Regions from separate parts of the Lysinibacillus sp. FSL K6-0057 genome, predicted to be linked through region 2. Evidence: riboswitches for the same ligand, from Rfam matches in the RefSeq annotation. Region 2 holds a riboswitch; the other holds the start of a gene.
What was found. Region 2 has a riboswitch for FMN ahead of ribE (riboflavin synthase). Riboswitches for the same ligand answer to the same signal wherever they lie in the genome.
Positions count from the first base shown of each region.

Region 1: another riboswitch for FMN. It lies ahead of MHB40_RS06525 (ECF transporter S component); the one in region 2 lies ahead of ribE (riboflavin synthase).

Region 1 is NZ_CP152047.1:1,379,737-1,389,983, reverse strand. It holds gene MHB40_RS06530 (sodium-dependent transporter) at 1-197, opposite strand, end outside; gene MHB40_RS06525 (ECF transporter S component) at 439-1,026, opposite strand; FMN riboswitch at 1,245-1,431, opposite strand; gene MHB40_RS06520 (RNA polymerase subunit sigma) at 1,569-2,855, opposite strand; gene sigX (RNA polymerase sigma factor SigX) at 2,852-3,406, opposite strand; gene MHB40_RS06510 (ATP-binding protein) at 3,464-5,239, opposite strand; gene MHB40_RS06505 (response regulator transcription factor) at 5,232-5,948, opposite strand; gene ccsB (c-type cytochrome biogenesis protein CcsB) at 6,064-7,245, opposite strand; gene MHB40_RS06495 (cytochrome c biogenesis protein ResB) at 7,242-8,918, opposite strand; gene resA (thiol-disulfide oxidoreductase ResA) at 8,925-9,464, opposite strand; gene MHB40_RS06485 (pseudouridine synthase) at 9,767-10,247, opposite strand, start outside.
Region 2 is NZ_CP152047.1:1,674,807-1,685,053, forward strand. It holds gene MHB40_RS07915 (YibE/F family protein) at 400-1,176, opposite strand; gene MHB40_RS07920 (YibE/F family protein) at 1,173-2,297, opposite strand; FMN riboswitch at 2,518-2,643, shown strand; FMN riboswitch at 2,759-2,884, shown strand; gene ribE (riboflavin synthase) at 3,102-3,740, shown strand; gene ribB (3,4-dihydroxy-2-butanone-4-phosphate synthase) at 3,767-4,396, shown strand; gene ribE (6,7-dimethyl-8-ribityllumazine synthase) at 4,412-4,879, shown strand; gene MHB40_RS07940 (spore germination protein) at 5,034-6,476, shown strand; gene MHB40_RS07945 (ATP-binding protein) at 6,798-8,105, shown strand; gene MHB40_RS07950 (histidine phosphatase family protein) at 8,204-8,752, shown strand; gene MHB40_RS07955 (GNAT family N-acetyltransferase) at 8,766-9,611, shown strand; gene MHB40_RS07960 (TldD/PmbA family protein) at 9,797-10,247, opposite strand, start outside.

The DNA of each region.
Region 1 (10,247 bases), 300 kb from region 2:
CCCAAAACATACTCGGACAATAGCATTGGTAACCCTATTAACAAGGTAAATAACACAAAGATTAGGAAAAACGCTCCCCCACCACTTTGTCCCGTTACATAGGGTAGTTTCCAAATTGCCCCTAGTCCAATTGCAGCACCCGCTGATGCTAGAATAAATCCTAATTTACTAGACCACTGTCCCTTTTGTTCACTCATCTCTTCAAACTCCTCAAACATTCTAAACTCTTCCCTATTTTACATGAAAATATAGCTTTCGACTAGGTCATAATGATAAAGTACTAGATAGCTTGCTTACTCCATTACTTTTTTCTATGTTTATCCGTTAGTTTTGCCTTTCTTTCCGTTCCTTTTAGTAATTTATCCGTTACACCTTAAACCCTATCCATCATTCCTTCAACAAAAAACCTCGGGTATATTCACCCGAGGTTAGCGTATATTATTTTGATATATAGATAGAACGCTGACGGTCGATCCATTTGCGCATTGTTGTAAATAAAAACGCCATAATAGCCGTTAATAAAATACCTTTCACAATGTTAAATGGTAAAATCCCAGCGACAATCATTTTATAAAGTGAGTCACCTACAACAGGTTCCATTCCTAAGAAGTATGTGTACATTGGTAAAAATACTACATAGTTTAAAATACTCATGCCTACTGCCATAACGACTGTACCTGTTGCTAAACCTCCAACAAGACCAGCAATTGTTTTAAAGCGATTAAAAATAAAGCTTACTGGTAAAATAAATAAAATGCCTGTTGTAAAGTTAGCAATATGACCTACTGGCACACCTGTTGGCGTTCCTGAGAAAATCCAATCCAATACATTTTTAAATAACTCTACTAAAATACCAGCTACAGGCCCCATTGTGATGGCTGCTATTAATGCAGGCATATCACTAAAGTCCACTTCCAAAAATGCTGGGAACGGCGGAATCGGGAAATTAAAAAGCATTAATAAAAACGAAATACTGCTCAGCATACCAATCGTAATAAACGATTGAAGTTTAACATTCTTCTTCATAGAAAACTCTCTCCTCTTTGCTGATTCAATCTCGCAAGAAGAAAGGTGACGATCTTTCAATTGTTAGCATGAAAAAACCCTTATGCATGAAAAAGCACAAGGGAGAAAGGCATGACGAATAAGCGTCAATATAAACTATTTTTTGAGCACTGTTTAAAAAGCTCTACAAAAAAGCGCTCGGCTATAGTTCACTTCATAACAATGAATGACGATCGTACCTCCATCTTCTCCCATCCAGACTTTAACTGTCGGCCTTGGAATCACACCAAGTCAGCCATGCAAATAAATTTGCACAGGTCGCGGGCTGAAGAGTGTAGCATAAACCATTCGAGTTAATGAAAAACATTAACGGTTTACCACTCTATTACCGCCGGTCGGGATTTTCACCCTGCCCCGAAGATGAATCATATTATTTTATACTACAACCTTACTATAATTAATTATCAAGAAAAAGTAAATAGTTCTGCTTAAAAAAATCCGATTAGATTTGTATGTATTATAAAAATGGAGCATTCCATGCTACAGGAATGCTCCATTTTTGACTAAGGCATATATTGTTTATTTGGCCCCACAGGCTTTGGCAAATACGTTTTCAAATCGAATCCTTCCCAGCTTTCTTGGACCACATTATCTAAGCGTAATTGTTGGCCAAAGCCAGCAGCAGTTAACATCATGGCCTCAATCAATTGCGTGGCGCGGATTGGCTCCATCGATGCTAAATCTAAGGGGATATCAAATGTAACGACGACACCTTCCGCTTCCTCTTTCACGGTATAAGTCACGTTTTCAGGAACAACTGTTACATAAACATCATCATTTTTGTTTTTCATGAGTGTAAGTGCCTCTGTAACATTTGCAAATGTTTGACGGAAATCTGGTGACAGATATTCCGCACCATTACCATCTTGGTATAAATAATAATTAAAATGTTTGGCGTTTGTTAATGACATAGCTTGGCTTGGCTCGCCCTCTTGAGAAAACTCATAAGGTGTGCCATCTTCATTTTGAATCTCCACTTCCGTATATTCAGAATCTGAGAATGTATCTTCCAAAGTTCCTTTATACTCATTGACGGTAGCTGAAGCAACATCATAGTCATTGTCCTTTGGTAAAACGTGGACAAGCTTGTCTTCCTTCTCCTTCAGTTCACCTTTAAAAGGATGATAATCTGTAAACCCTTTGGCTTCTTCATCAATTTGAGGAGCGTATTTCTCATACATCTGTAGAGTAGAAGGTTTTTCTGTTCCAAAATCAGTTGCTACACGCTCATTTGGTATCACATATGTCATTGGCACACTTTCCGCATCACGTCCTGCTAAACCAATACGGAAAACGACAGCATCTTTCACATCTTCCTCATAGACAGATGACCGTAAAGATAACATGCGCTCATGCTCCGATACAATACTGGATTGAAGCGCTTCATCCTGCGTAGCAGCGTCTTTAGCAGAACGATCTTCCTGTAAAGTAGCGTAATTAGCCGTTTCTGGAGTACTAGCTAGATCTTTTTGGCTAGCATCATTATTCATGAACATGGAGCCAACGAGTACCGTTAGCGCGAAAACTGCTGCTACACTCGTAAAAATCGGCATTCTTCGGAACTTAAATCGTGATGGTCGTTCATCTTGGATCAAAGGTTTACTTTCTTGTTGTGCTTCTTCATTCTCTATAGGTTGTTGTATCGCTTCTTGAAGGTGACTATTATCCTGCAAGCGAGCATCTGCCATTAACCGATTTAATATTTCTTCTTTTGAACGGTGGTCAGAAAGCTTAGGGGCATTGTTCAATACATATTCAAGCTGTTCATCATCAAATGGCTTATGCGTCATTGCCGTTTCGCCTCCTGTTCTCTAATCGGCTGTAGCTGTTGCCTTAAAAATTTAATGGCTCGATGCTGGGTCGTTTTTACCTTAGCTTCTGTCCAATCTAGTATTTGCGCTGTTTCTGCGATCGATAAGTCCTGAAAATAGCGCATTATAATGACCATTTTTTGGTCGCCTGTACAGTTTTCAAGTGCTGATTCTACCTGCATAAATTCATCACTGGCCTGTAGCATATCTTCCGGTGATGGTGTGGTTGAATGGAGCTGTTCCGTTTCCCAGTCAAAGAAATCATGTGAATGCTTTTGGCGTACAGCTTGCTTTCTAAAATGATCAATCGCTACATTTTTGGCAATAGCAAATAGCCATGTTTTCTCACTACTATTCCCTGCAAATTGATCATATGAGCGCAACACTCGTACATAAACTTCATGTGCTAAATCTTCGGCAAGTGTACGGTTTTTTACTAAATATATTAAAAACTGAAACACGTCTTGGTGATATGCATCGTATAGTCGATGGAACACGGAGTCATTCAAAGCACTCCACCCCCGTTCTATAATATTTGTCGTCTTACATTCATAGAAGTTACAGCCAATTAATAGCAATACATGTTATTAATCGAACGGTAAATAAAACGTGAAGGTCGTACCCTCTTTCAGCACACTGTCTACCATAATATTACCTGAGTGTGCCTTCACAATATTTCTAGCAATGGCTAAGCCGAGACCAGTTCCGCCTTTGGAACGGGTACGTGCCTTATCGGCTTTGTAAAAGCGTTCAAAGACATATGGTAAGTCATCCTGAGGAATGCCATGCCCTGTATCTTGAACAGATATTTTAGCAAATGTCGGCTCCTGCTCGATTTTTACAGTCACAGACCCTTCATCTGTATGTCTAAGTGCATTATCGACTAAATTTGTAAGCACTTGTTCAATCCGATCCTCATCAATATTAATCATGGCCTCGTCATTAAATTCACTGTCAAATTGCAGACGAACGTGCTTTTCCTTTGCTACCTGAGCAAATTTTTGTGTAATACGCTCGAATGTCGAATTGATCGGTAATTCATCTTTATAAAGCGTCATATGCCCTGATTCCATGCGTGCCAAATCTAATAGATCTGTCACAAGGCGACCCATTCGCTTCGATTCATCATAAATGATTTTGGTAATCTCATTACGCTCTTCCTGATCCTGAATAAAATCATCGTCCATTAATGCTTCAGAGTAACCTTGTAGCATAGCAATCGGTGTCCTTAGTTCGTGAGAGACATTGGCTATAAAATCGGATCTTAGTTTTTCTAAGCGATGTTGTTCAGTCATATCACGAATAACAGCCACAGCCCCACGTATCATTTCACCACTATAGAGAGGACTAATCGTAAATGTGTAGTAGTTGCCGTCCATTTCAATTTCCTCTTCTAGTTTATCCTCAAACATCAGCACATGATCAAGCATATGATACAGCTCTGGAGGGATAGGCTTTGCACTTTGCGAGCCTTTATTCACAAACCACTTTTGCATTAAACGTTCTGCTGGTGGGTTACTTAATAATATTGTACGATCACGGTTAAAGGTAATCACTGCATCTGTCATAGAAGTCAAAATATTCGAAAGCTGTTCGTTTTCTTGATTAATAACCTCTAAATTATGCTTTAATTGACGGCCCATTTGATTGAAGGCAACGGCAAGTTGACCAATTTCGTCATTTTGCGTTGTAGGCATTTTCGCTTCAAAATTCCCTTTCGCGATTTCAAAAGCCAACTCACGCATTTTTCTTAATGGCGAAGTAATACGTGAAGAAAGGAAAAATGCGAAGAATGTCGTCAGCACAAATGCTATGAAGGCAGCTAAAAAGACAATTTTCGTTGTTTCCTTAGACGTTTTATGTAGCGCATCTGGGCTTTGATAGATGAAGACAGCTCCATGTACTGTATTTTCAACATTTAGGGGGAAACCAAGTACGACATACGATTCCATCTTTTCTTGATCAGTAGAAGAAGGCATCATCATTTCTTTAATAATGGGTTCATCTGATTGAAACACTTCATGAAAAGATTTATTGGCTAAAATAGTATCTTGTATTTCTTTTTTGTTGACACCCTCCTGCATTGCAAAGGATACTTCAACATGGCTTATCGCAATCAATGCATTGGTCCCTGTAGGTAAAATATCTTTTAATAATTCCGAAGTAGATTCTGCTGTTTCATTGTCATCTACTATACTTGCCACTGTTGCAGCTGTCTGACGCAATGAAATTTCTGCTTGCTGCATATGATAATTTTGAAGAAATTCAAGCATTAATACCGTGAAAACAAATAATACAAATGAAACGAGAAGCAATATGGTTACCCATAGCTTCCCGACAACACTATTCCATATTCTATTCATTGACAACCTCAAATTTGTATCCAACGCCCCAAACTGTCACAATCATTTTAGCAGCGTTTTCAGAAACTCGGTTGAGCTTTTCACGTAACCGTTTTACGTGTGTATCCACTGTACGTAAATCACCAAAGAAGTCATAATGCCATACTTCTTTTAGTAGTTGTTCACGGTCAAATACTTTGTCTGGCGATTTCGCTAAGAAATACAGTAATTCATACTCTTTTGGTGTTAAATTGACCTCAATCCCCTCTGCTGTTACACGGTGTGCATCGTGATCAATCATTAAATGCTGGAACACCACCAAATCTTTTGAAGAGGATGCATTCGTCGTTGGTGAGAAAGCTTGTGAACGGCGTAAAATAGCCTTCACACGTAAAACAACCTCACGAGGACTAAATGGTTTTACAATATAGTCATCTGCGCCAAGCTCAAAGCCTTGTACACGATTCGCTTCTTCGCCTTTTGCAGTTAATAAAATAATCGGTGTTGCTGCGCGTTCTCGAATTTCCGCACACACTTCTAGCCCATCTTTTTCAGGCATCATAATATCAAGTAAAATACAGTGATACTCTTTTTCTAAAGATTTCTCGATCGCTTGTTCACCATTTTCTGCCTCGTCAACAAGGTATCCTTCTCGCTCTAGATACATTTTTAATAAGCGGCGAATACGATCCTCGTCGTCTACTACTAATACTGAAATATTTTCTGACACTTTCACGATCCCTCTCTTCCAATCTTTCTCTACCTTCTATTGTACATGCTGTGACACATATTGAAAAGAAAAGAAAGCCTCTTCGCTACAGCGAAAAGGCTTGTTGTTTCACAGGTTACGCGTAGGAGTGTAAACCTGCAAGGATTAAGTTAACAGCAATTAGGTTGAATAAAATAATCCCGAAACCAATTAATGCTAACCAAGCAGATTTTCGACCTTCCCAGCCTTTTGATAAACGTAAATGCAGGAATGCTGCATAGAATAACCATGTAATAAGAGCCCATACTTCTTTTGGATCCCAACCCCAGAATCGACTCCAAGCAATTTGTGCCCAAATCATCGCAAAGATTAAAGCACCTAGGGAGAATACAGGGAAACCAATCAACACTGAACGATAACCAATTTCATCAAGTAATTGTAAATTGACACGTTTAACTAGTGGTTGGAAAATGGCACTAATTCGACGGCGAGCGATTAAACGAATTAATAAATACAAAATAGATCCTATCATTAATGACCAAACAACAGTTGTTAATTTTTTAGCATTAATTAATGCTGGCATTTCTACTAATGGTGACATGCCATGTTCTTCAACCACTTCATATTCATTCATACCGAAAATCGGAGGTAAATTGTAAATAATTTTACGAGTAGTTCCTTCTTTATCCACATAATTATAGCTAGACTCATAATCCATAGCACTAAATGTAGATGTTACCGCAACAAACCCAATAACTACTACAAGACAGTACATCACGGCCTCTAACCAAAAACGTTGTTTAGAACGCTTCGTTAAATCTACTACTTTTAATAAGTAAATAAGTCCTGCCACAGCACTAATAGCTAAAATAGATTGCCCTAATGCTGCTGTAATAACGTGAATCGTTAACCAATAACTTTGTAACGACGGCACTAATGGACTTACTTCTTTCGGGAACATTGCTGCATAAGCGATAATTAAAAGTGCTACAGGCAATGCCACTAATCCAAGTGCAGTCAAACGATAAATAAAATAAATTAAGATAAACGCACCGACAATGAACATACCAAAGGCAGTCGTAAATTCAAACATATTACTTACTGGCGCATGTCCAGTATAGATCCAACGCGTAATAAAATAGCCAAGCTGTGATAGGAAACCAATAATGGTAACCACAATGGCAAGCTGGCCCCATTTGCCAGTATTCTTACCAGTAGCATTAGCTTGCTTAATTGAACCACCAAATAATAATGTCGCAACTAAATAAGCAATAAACGCTACAAATAATAAGTTTCCACTTATATCAATCAAACTCATAAGGTGTTGTCACCTTCCTTTTCTTTAATGCCACCATTTGTGGACTCTTCGCCAGCCTCATCTTTCTCTAACTGATCTGTATACGGAGGCAATGCAGCAAATGTTGTGACAGCATCTAAATCCTTTTTCATGCTGAACATATTTTTGTTGACATGGGCAGCCATTAACACACGGCCGTCTGGTTCCACTTGCAGCCATAAACGACGATGATTCCAATAAGAGCCAATCGCAACACCGATCATAAAGATGACACCCCCAACAAACAGAATAGGGATGGTACTATCTTTACGTACCGTAATACCTGACATGTCACGCATTTCTGCACTAGCAAACTTCATTCTGTATTTATTTTCACCAAGTGGTTCTAAAGGAGGTTGCATAATTTCAACAAAGCTTACTTCTCCTTCTGGTGTTTCTGGTGTTGTCATTTTAAATAAAAACGCGGGATTATTTGGAATTGATGTTTTTGTTTGTGGCTCACCATTTTCAAACCCATCAAAATCTGGTGTATACACTAGTATTTGAACGGATGAACCATTGCCTAAATCATATTCTTTTTTAGGGTTTGTTAAATCAATCTCTACCTTACCTAATGATTTCTCCGTCGTCTTATTAATTAATTCAAAATTCATTTGTTTTAATTCATTTAGACGATAATCCATCTGGTAAAGAGCAAAGCCATCTTCTTTCAAAGGGTGGTTTACACGAATGGAATAGTCTTTTACTTTTTCTAGATTTTCCGTATCCCCTGGTAATGCGTCTTTAGGCTGCTTGTACAGTGTAATATCGGTCTGGAAGTTTTTAGCTACTACATTCACACCCTGTTTAACTTGCTCTCCTTGAGGTGTATTATCATGTGTTTCTAAAATAAAGTCACGGTTTTCAATGAAATAACCTTCCATCCCACTGATCGCTCGTGTTTCACCTTCACGCACCCATATCGATTCATCCACATAGAATCCTGGGATTAGACGTAGCATGACCCCACCTAAAAAAATGATGAGACCTACATGGTTTATGTACGGGCCGTAACGAGAGAAGCGTCCTTTTTCAGCTAAGAGAGCGCTACCATCTCGACGAACAGAATACTTCATCTCAGTCATTTTTTGAGCCACTTTATCAAGCGTTTCATCCGCACTCGCCGTCACTTGTCCTTCTGCAACAATGCGCTGACGCTTCATAAAGCTTTCATGTCTTTTAACACGTTGATTCTTTAATGATTTATAAAGCGGAATGCCTCGGTCAAGACTTGCCACAATAATCGATACTGCCAGCATACCAACTAAAATTTGGAACCACCATGAGCTATATAAATCTGAAAGCCCCAACGTATAATAGATTTTTCCGAATGTACCATATACGTCTGCGTAATAAGCTCCTTTCTCCATATCAGAAGCTTTTACGTAAAACTCTTGCGGTAGTAATGTTCCGATTGAAGCAGCAATTAATGTGATAATAATTAAGGATATACCTACTTTAACACTCGAGAAGAAATTCCATATTTTATCGATGAAAGATTTGTTATATGTTTTGGAGCGAATGGCCATACCATCATAGCGCATATCAACAACCTTATTTTGTTTTTCTTCTTCGGTTAAAGGACGACCACATTTCTCACAAAGCTTCGTGCCGTATGGATTACTATGACCACAAGCACAAATGATTTTTTCCATCGTCATTTACTCCTTATCTGGCTTCACTAATTCCATGTACGAAGCAATATTTTCCTCCGTCATTTCACCTGTAATAATTTTGGCTACTTTGCCTTCTGGATCAACTAGCACTGTTGCAGGTAATTGACCTACATTATAAGCAGTCATCACACTTTTTGTTTTGTCGATAACTACAGGAAATGACAACTCATATCGATCGACAAAATTCTGTACTTCAAAATCTGTTTGAGCAATATTGACCGCTAATGTTTGTACACCCTGATCTTTATACTCTTGATACTGATTGTCCATCGCAGGCATTTCCTTCTCACAAGGCTTACACCAAGTTCCCCAGAAGTTTAAAAATACCCCTTGTCCTTTATAATCCGACAATTTATGCTTTTCACCGTTTAAATCTACTAACGTGAAGTCAGGTGCTTTAGAGCCCACTGCTACTAACTCTACTTTTTCCTTTGTTGCTGTTCCATATACTGTGTACCCGATTGCCAATGCTAACACAGCTAAAATGACCGTTCGCAGTACAAGACGTTTTTTCTTTTTCTCCAAGTTAATAAACCCCCTATCAATTACGGCTTGCGTATGCTTCTACATAATGAAGATACAAATAGAACTTTTTCATGCTCTATACGTCTATAAGTATGTAAAAACTTCTTTCACACTGACGTCAACAATACCGAATTAAATGTGTTACAGCTATAGTAGGTGTACTATTCTCACCTATTATAGCAAAATGATACAAAAACACTTAGCTATTAATTATGAATGATTTATGAACGATTTCACCACAAAGAAAGTGTAAACATCCAAATACCTCTTGTGGTATCCACACTTTCTTCTGGCAAATTTCATTAATCCAGCTTTCCTGTCTCTGCTAACACACGTAGTTGCTTGACTTCATGCTTTGTTAATTCACGGTATTCTCCTGGAGAAAGGCCGAATAAATCTAAAAAAGCAAAGCGTTCACGTTTTAATTTGACAACGGGTGTCCCAATCGCTTCGAACATACGACGAACTTGGCGATTACGGCCTTCATGAATCGTGATTTCACAAATGGCTTTGCCAGCTTTTTCGTCAAAGGATGTCATACTTACCTTAGCTGGTGCTGTCTTACCATCCTCTAATTTGATCCCTCGTTGAAGCTTTTTAAGCCCTTCAATTGTTGGCACACCTTTGACACGAGCGATATATGTTTTGTCAATTTTAAACTTCGGATGTGTCAACATATAGGAAAATTCTCCATCATTTGTCAATAGCAATAATCCAGATGTATCATAATCAAGACGACCAACTGGGAAAATACGTTGCGGAATATGATGAAATAAATCTGTG
Region 2 (10,247 bases):
TAGCAAAGGTTTTCAGATAAAGTGAAGGTGTTCATTACTCTTTATGAAGAGGTGTTATCACGCTTCACTTCTCCACATTGAAAATAAGAGCTCATCCCCTCTAAGAATATAGATAATGGGCGATTAATCGCTATGCTGCTATGAAAAAAGTAAAGCCACTTCGCAGAATGGTTGATTGGAGTGGAGCCAGCGTCACTCCTAGGGGATTGAGCGTCACAGAGGAGACCCTGGAGCGAACGCAGTGAGTGAAGCGGCTCATCGGACGCCCCCTGGAAAGGACGCTGGCGGAACGGAAATCAACCCCTCGCCTTGCAAAGTTGCTTTTTCTGCCGTTGACATCATCTTTTTTCAACAACATGTAGCACCTATCACATATAAGTGCTAGGTGCTAGTATCTTTTTACAACAGTTTTTCTGTTTTTTCTCGTGTTCGAATTAAATAATAGGCATTGATGGAGGAGGCAATCGGAATAATCAGTGCAATGCCGATGCCTGCACAAAGAATGGTTGTCATTTCAGCACTAAAAACTTTGGAGTTAACAATCTCGCCAATCGAATAGGAGAGATCCTTGAACCAGATTAACAAGCTTAAATAGCCACCAAAGAAAGCAAAAAATAATGTATTGGTATCGGTTCCTAAAATATCTCTCCCGATACTTAACCCAGATGTAAATAGTTTCTTTCTACTAATCGTGGGATTGCGATAAAAAATCTCATGCATGGAAGTGGCGATAGAAATAGCCACATCCATAATGGCACCTATCGTACTCATAATAATGACTGATGCACCAATCTGCACAAAATTAACGCCAATGTAGAGGGAAAAGATACTAATTTCTTCAGTCGATTCTTCACCAAACCCTTGGATCATCGATTTTTCTGTAATAAAGGTAATAAATAGCAGTAACACAACAATCGTCACCATCGTTGCGATAAAGGCTGTAATGGTTTTACTGTTTGTTTTATTGATATAGAAAAGGCTAATACAACTAATGACCGTACAGGCTATAAACGTCAAGATAATGGGACTATTTTTAGGGTTTGTCATTAAAAAGATGGTGATAAAGAGTACACCAAAGTTTAGAAATAAAGAAAGAAATGAGCGGACACCCTGCTTACCACCTACTATCACCATCAACGCAAATAAAATAATTGCTAATAAGACGATAACATTCATTCTTGAACCCTCTTTCGATTAATGAAAAATATAGCAGTATACTGACTAATAGGAATCGTGAGGACAACACCAATACCCCCTGCTAAGGCACGGGCTAATTCTAAAGAAAGATTCAAGGACAATGTGAGCCCTAATGTGGAAGAATTTTTCAAATAGAGAATAATCATAGGTATGGAGCCGCAAAGGTAGGCAAAGAATAAAATACTTGTAATCGTACCCATGATATCTTTACCAATTTCATGCCCTGAAGTTTTAAGTGCCTTCACAGAAATAGAAGGGTCTTGTTCATATAAAGCAAATATGGAGGAAGCCATCGTAATAGAGACGTCCATGACAGCCCCAAGTGAGCCAATAAATAAACCGGCCATAAAGACTGTGCGATAGGGCCGTGTTAAAAATTGCATTTCTTCATAACGAAGACCATTTTCACCTGTCAACCACATTACAATTGAGCTAATGATAAGCGCTATAACAGTTCCTAAAAGTGTGGACACAATGGCTACATACGTTTTTGTATTCAATCCGCTAATGAGTAGGAGCGAAATAATGGTAAATAGCAGGGCACAAATACCGCTAACGAATAACAGACTTACGCCCCCATGTGTAACATAAAGATCTAATGCAAATGATAAGATTAAGGCATTGACAACCAAACTAATGATAGAAAACAAGCCCTGTCTTTTGCCTATAATAAGTAAGGCGAAAATAAAAATCCACGCAATCATGATCATGGTTTGATCACGTTTTAAATCGAGGATGGTACCTGTTAACCCTGATTGTGTTGCGTGATTATCTATGGTGACAAAGATTTCATTACCTACATGGTATTTTTGATCAAAAGCACCAGAAGAAGAATAGTCATTCATCAAATGAATGGATTGCCCCTTATACTGTCCATTTTTGATCATGGCCGTAATTTCCTGTGTAAACAATTCATCCTCATTCTCATACATATCTGTCATCGGTTCCGATTCTGTGACGTTCACCTGTATTACTTCCGCTATCGGTCGATCATAAAATTGTTCATTATGATGGACGAAAACAATTGAAATTCCACAACAGAGTGCTAATAAGGCATAGAAAACACATTGCTTAAACGGTATATTTTTTAAAAATGTCAAGGAAATGACCTCCAAACTGCTAGACTGAATAGTCACCTGTAAAGGAACGTTTTTTTGATTGAGAAGTTTCACAAACAGGTTAAATGTCATCATTTTAATAATTTCTTTTACATTTATCAAGTCACGTCAGAGCTGCTTAAAATTTATATGACGAAAAAAAATTAAAAAGAAGGATGGATAATATAATAAAATAGTGTTATCGTAAGACTAGCTAAATAAAAGTATCCTTCGGGGTAGGGTGAAATTCCCGATCGGCGGTGATGAAGCAATTCAAAGTCCGTGAGCGCAAGCTGATTTGGTGCAAATCCAAAACCGACAGTGACAGTCTGGATGGGAGAAGGGTAAAAATGCGAGCTTTTTAAATTGATTCTAATTTAGAAGGTTTATTTGACTATGCATTTATTACGCCACTTCCCAATCATCTTTTGGGAAGTTTTTTTATTTAGTACAATCGAATAGAAGATGTTCTTCGGGGTAGGGTGAAATTCCCAATCGGCGGTGATGAAGCAATTCAAAGTCCGTGAGCGCAAGCTGATTTGGTGCAAATCCAAAACCGACAGTGATAGTCTGGATGGGAGAAGAACAAATGAGATGACAGTCTATGGAAAAAATCGTTTTCAAGTAGGCTTATTTGTTGATGTCTTATACTCCCAAAACCCCTTTGATGAAAGGGGTTTTTATTTATTGTTAATTAGTGAAGGGAGAAGGATAAAACACAAAAACAGGTGGATAGACTTTCAAAAATGACGGATAAAACTTCAAAAGTGAAGGATAGAAGAGCTAATAAGAAGAGTAGGTGATGGAATGTTTACAGGGCTTGTAGAGGATATTGGTGTCGTAAAAGCTATGCAAAGCGATCGGGACAGTATGAAAATTACGGTTCATTCAGCCATGATAGCGGAGGATGTCAAGCTTGGCGACAGTATAGCAGTCAATGGTGTTTGTTTAACGGTGACACATTTTACTAATCAGCAGCTTACAATGGATGTTATGCCTGAAACAGTCAAAGCAACAAATTTACAGCAGCTGGCACTAGGTGATTCAGTTAATTTGGAGCGTGCCATGCCTGCTAATGGACGATTTGGCGGTCATTTTGTTGCTGGTCATGTCGATGGCGTCGGTAAAATTTTGCGCATACGTCCAGTAGCAAATGCCGTTTATATGGATATTGAAATGTCAGAAGAACTAACAAGCTTTTGTATTCCGAAGGGTTCCATAACAATTGATGGCACAAGCTTAACCCTTTTTCATGTTGAAGCGAATCGTGTCACGATTTCACTCATTCCTCATACTTACAAAGAAACCGTTTTAGGTATGAAGAGGGTTGGAGCAATCGTTAATATCGAAACAGATTTAGTCGGTAAATATATTTTACAGCAACTAAAAAAAGGGCAAGTAGCGCCAACAATTACGAGAGATTATTTAGCACAACATGGTTTTTAAAATAACAGAATGAGGAGATGATAATCGTGCTACATACAATTGAAGAAGCCATTGAGGATTTAAAGCAAGGCAACATGATTGTGGTGGTCGATGATGAGGATCGGGAAAATGAAGGAGATCTGTTGGCACTCGCTGAATTCATCACACCAGCAACGATCAACTTTATGGCAACCTATGGTAGAGGTTTAATCTGTACACCGATTTCGCAACAGATCGCACAAAAGCTAGATTTACATCCGATGGTTCAGCGCAATACGGATAACCATCAAACCGCATTTACGGTGAGTATTGACCATGAAGATACAACGACAGGGATTAGCGCCTTTGAGCGTGCATTGACAATACAGAAAATGATAGAAAAGCAAGCTAAGCCGACTGATTTTCGTCGACCAGGTCATATTTTTCCGCTGATTGCGAAGGAGCATGGTGTGTTAGAACGGAGAGGGCATACAGAAGCGACAGTTGATTTGGCGAAGCTTTGTCATAGTATACCAGCAGGTGTTATTTGTGAAATTATGGGTGATGATGGGCAAATGCTTCGTTTTGAGGAACTGACAAAGTTCGCGGCACATCATGGCTTAAAAATGATATCAATAGAAGCATTGGTTGTTTATCGTAATCAGTTATCCACAAATAAAAATAAAATTTCTATTTAAAAAGGAGCAAGAACAATGGGTCAAACATTTGAAGCACAATTAATTGGAACGGATTTAAAAATTGCAGTAGTTGTAGGTCGTTTTAATGAGTTCATTACAAGCAAATTATTGGGTGGAGCAATGGATGGTTTAACACGCCATGGGGTTGATCCCGCATCTATTGATGTCGCATGGGTTCCAGGGGCTTTTGAAGTTCCTTTTATTGCGAAACAACTGGCAGAAACAAAGAAATATGATGCCATTATTGGTTTAGGTACCGTTATTCGTGGCTCTACAACTCATTATGACTATGTTTGTAATGAATCAGCAAAAGGCATTGCCAATGTATCGTTAACAACGAATGTACCTGTTATTTTCGGTATTGTCACGACTGAAAATATTGAACAGGCGATTGAAAGAGCAGGCACGAAATCTGGTAATAAAGGCTATGATGCTGCAATGTCTGCAATCGAGATGGCGAATCTAAAGAAAATGATTGGCTGAGGATAATTTGAATAACTCGTCACAACATTTGTTTCTTTGAATATTTTGAACAACCGTGGGAAAAATATGCTTAAGTGTATTTATTGAAGGTGATTGTTTTCATAAATGTACTAATCTTGAGCTGGCTCAGTAGGAGATGAGAAGTATTTCATCAATGGAACAAATGATCAATTTGAATATGTTGAAATCACTATTTCAACGCTCTGCTGATGTGATTTTCCAACAATATAATTTTCAGCAATATACAGTACATTTGATAACTTGTGATGCAATGGTCAATGAGCAAATACTTCAAACTGTGGTTGTTCAACGTGTTCAATCTTTGTTAAGCAAAGTCTCTGAGGACATGTTAGAGGAAGAAATCGAACAGCATTTACACATACCCTATTTACAAAAGATTTTATCGAAAGAGGATGCAGTGACAAGAGTCTATAAAGGCCATGTCTTATTGTATTTTGAAGAAAATCAGTTACTTTATTCTAGCGATATTTCAAAAAGACCAAATCGAGAGCCTGGGGAAACAACACTAGAACTAGTGGTCAAAGGACCTAGAGATGACTTTATTGAAGATGTTTTTATTAATATTGCTTTATTAAGAAAACGATTACCCACTAATTCTTTTAGTGTTGAGACATTAGAAATTGGCAAGCGCTCTAAAACAACAGTAGCCATCCTTTATATGGAAGACATTGTGAATTTAAATATGCTGGAACAAATTCGACTTCAATTACAAAAAATTGATACGGATATTGTTATCAATGGTGACTTGTTAATGGAAACAATCGAAAAGACAGCAACCATCCTTCCAAGACATGATTATACAGGAAGACCTGATTTTGCTTTGCAGTCATTAATTAATGGGCGAATATTAATAATGATTGATGGCGTATCCTATGCTTTAATTACGCCTACAAATATTATGCTACTCTTTAAATCGGCAGAGGATAATGAATATCCAATCATTGTCAGTTCACTGGAGCGATTACTTCGAATTGTAGGGATCTTAATTAGTATGCTATTACCAGGTTTGTGGCTTGCGTTGACGACTTATCATCAAGAGCAGCTTCCTTTTATTCTTCTTGCAACGGTTGTTGAGTCGAGAACAGGGCTACCTTTTCCAACAATTCTTGAAATATTAATGATGCTATTTATGTTTGAATTGTTTCGGGAGGCCAACTTGCGTCTACCAAGTGCAATCAGTGGCTCAATCAGTGTTGTGGGAGGATTAATTATTGGTGATGCTGCCATTAAAGCAGGTGTTACAAGTCCTTCCATGATTGTTGTGATTGCCATTTCAAGTATTGCTGCTTTTACACTGGTCAATCAATCCTTTGTGACGGCTATGAGTATTTTTCGATTAATCATTATTATGGCTTCTGCGTTTTTTGGTTTATTTGGTTTCTTTATTTCAGTCTTTTTCATACTGCTATATACGGCTAATATGCAAGTCCTGGGTGTGCCCTATATAAACTTTAGTGCAGACTTCGAAAAGGGCAGTCTTCGAAAATCATTATTGCGCCCCTCTCCAAAGAGCTATACGAAGCGACCTTCATTTTTAAAGCCACAGGATCAAACGCGTACTTCAGATAAAAAATAAGCAAATTCCAGAGAAGATCAGGTATTGTCGGTACCTGATCTTTTTTGTGACCTTTGCTTTAGTGGTCTTTTCTATTTTCCATTTAAATAGGAAATGAGACATAAAATGTGATTACATACCTTTTTAGTTTACTTTCTTGTCAAGGATTATTAAACTATTTGTTACGGTGTGTAAATTTTTTGTATGAATAAAATAAAAATTGATTTTGTGTTTTAATTTATGTAGGATAGACAAGCAATGTTTGCTTTACAAACAAAAAATAGAGTTAATTATAATATAATAATATTCTAGAATATTATAGATGAGGAAGTACCGCTTTTTATGAAAAATAGAAAAATAAAACTAATATTAATTCTATCAACGATTTTATTATGTTTGTTTACAAGTTTAAACATCTTTACATCCTATGTAAAAATAAAAAAGACCGTTGAAGAGTCGATTGCCAATCAAAGTTTAGAGGCAGCTCATTCTATTGCTGCATCCATTGATACGGATGCATACCAGCAATTTTTAAATAATCCACAGGAAAATGATTATTATTGGAAAGTAAGAAATTATTTAAACGATGCAAGAATAAAACTAGGGGCACTATTTGTTTATACCTTAAAGGTGGACAATCCAGAAGTATCAATAGCCATGATTACGGGGATGCCAAAAGAAATGAAAGAGGGCTTCGGTATTGGTGTGGTTTGTACTGTTCCTGCAAAGCAAGTTAAAAAGGCCTATAACGGTGAAACCTATGTCACAGAGGTAATTCATGATTCTGTACATGGGTCTTATTTGTCGGTTGGTGCACCCATCAAAGATGACAATGGGAAAATTATCGGGTATTTAGGCATTGACATCAGTGCAGATACGCTAAATGGTATTAAGGGTAAAGTCATTGAAGACAACCTATTTAATTTTATTTTTAATGGTGTGCTTATTTTAATTGTCATCGGTTCTTTTTTATTTTTACAAAGATGGTATCAAAAAGAGGTAGCGAAGGAAGTTGGAGCTACAGAGGACACGTACCTAGCAGAAATCAAAACATTGATTACCTCGGTGTCGTCCCTTCGTCATGATTTTACGAATCATATTCAAGTGTTACATGGTTTATTACAATTAGAAAAAACAGATCAGGCTAAACAATATTTATCTTCACTATCCAAAGAAGTGCAAGCGATTAAATCATTAAAATTAAATATTGATCATCCAGGTTTATCCATATTATTGCAAACGAAGAAATTAACGGCTCAAAATCATAATATCGATATGGATTTTACTATTTCTCAAGATGACTTTAATAAGATTAAAACGACAGATTTAATCAAGATTCTATCTAATTTAATTGATAACGCAATTGATGCTGCTGTTGAATTACCTGAGGAACAACGTAAAATTAAAATTTGCTGTTCAGCAGATGAGGCACAGTATGAATTTAAAATTACTAATACAGGGCCAAATATTGCGAATTCTGATCAAATATTTAAGCAAGGATTTTCAACGAAAAAACATGAGAATGGTAGATTAAGAGGCCAAGGCTTATTTATTGTGAAAGAAATTGTTGCTAAATATAATGGTCATATTTCAATTGATTCATCAAAACATTTAGAAACGACTGCCATTGTCCATCTTCCAATAAAATAATAGAAAAAGCTTTCTACAAGAAATTGTAGGGAGCTTTTTTCTATGTATAGGACATACATTACAAAGTAGAAAGTGATATGATGAAGGAGATGAAGAAAATGGAAAAGGCTCTCCTGGCGTTATTGAGAAAGGGTGGGCTCACTTTATATGCAAGGCATGGGACTGCAACTGTCGGTGTCGATCAAGCCTATGGAACATTTCACAGTTGTCGAAATCAACGGAATTTGTCCGATCATGGTCATAGAGAGGCTATGTATTATGGTCACATGCTACGCTATTGGCAAATTCCCATCCTTTCCACCATTACTACTAGCCCTTTCTGTCGGACGATTGAAACAGCTCGCCTGGCATTTCCAACTGACAATGTGCAAATCGACCCCTTTTTGTTTGAAATTTTTATGTTAGGTGGCAATCTTGCTAGTGTTGAGCAAACTCGCATATTAACGACTCTTACATCAATGTTGGAAATCATACCACCACAGGGCATGAATAGCGTAATCATTGGTCATAGCTTTCCAAGAGATGTGGGACTTGGTGTCATTTCGAATATGGGGACGGTTGTCATAAAACCGAGGGGTCTAGGACAAGGTTATGAGATTGTCAGAAAACTAACCTTAGAACATTTAGCAACATTAGATTCCATTTGAAAAGAGGGGAAATATGAAGATTAAAACAGTTGCGCAATGTACATTAGAGGAAATATTGAAAGCATGGAACAAAGGCTTCGAAGGCTATTTTGTTGAAATCAATATGACAGCAGAAATGTTTTTACAGCGACTAGTGGGGGAGGGGCTATCTCCTGAGCATTCCATCGTCGTTTTCGACCAAAATGAACCGATTGCCATTGTTATGAATGGCTTTCGTACCATCGATGGCAAAAAAATTGCTTGGAATGGGGGGACAGGTATTTCCCCAGCGTATCGTGGTAAGGGAGTCTCGCGCCTATTAATGGAGGAAACCTTAGCCATCTATAAACGGGAAAACGTAGAAATGGGTACGCTGGAAGCGATTAAGGAAAACCAGATAGCCATTGCTTTATATGAAAAATATGGCTATGTAATTACTCATCACTTACTATTTTTAAGTGGCGAGTATGAAGCAAAAGCAGAATCTACAGCCACTCTTCATATAGCAACCATTCGTCCTGAACAGCTAGCACATCTATCTTTTTATCAGGAAGATGTTCCTTGGCAGTGTAGCTGGCAGAGTGTGAAGCAGGGAGAAGCCAAGGTGTTTTATAACGATAACAAGGAAGCACTGGGCTATATGCTATACAAAACCGTGTGGAATAAACATGGTGAGGTGGAGCGTATTCTACTTTACCAATTGGTAATACTTGAAGAAAGTAATGTAGATTTACTTCCACAGTTTTTAGCAAGTATTACAACAGATAAAGTCCATTTGACGACAGTGAACTTCTTAGCAAGCAACCCAGCAACGAACTATTTATTAAAGCATGGGCTTAAGGTGACGACAGAGCAGGTACAGATGTTAAAGCGATTTTAAGTGGGTTGTACTTTACTTTGCTGTAACGGTTTTATTATCAGGTATTAGCTTTGACGCTGTCCAGCTACTTAAAATTATTGTTTATGACTGCAGGTGGATTGACGATATACTTATTAAATAAAAAATTGATTTATCCAAATAAAATGAGCGAGCTTCCGATTAAAGAGAGGCTCGCTTTTCTACTATTAATCAACGGTTACAGCTAGTTCTTTAACAATGAATGATGGTGAACCATGACCGCTTGGTAAAAAATAAAGATCGGAGCTAATGGCTTCTATATCTTTAAGTAAGCTAAAGAAATTACCCGCAATGGTCATTTGCTTCACGGGTGAGGCAATTTTGCCGTCTTGAATATGGAATCCTTGTGCAGCAACAGAGAAGTCACCTGAAATACTATTCGTACCAGAATGAAGCCCTGATAAATTGGTTACAAGTACTCCTTCTGATAAAGAGGCGATTAATGTGTCCTGTGTATCTTGGCTAGGTGCAATATATATGTTTTGAGGAGCAATGGACAGCGTCTCTTTATAGGATTCTCTTTTTGCATGGCCTGTTGTTTCACAGCCATCTTTAGTAGCTGTTTTCCGATTATGCAAAAGGGTTTGTAATGTCCCATCAGCAATAATGGCTTGATGT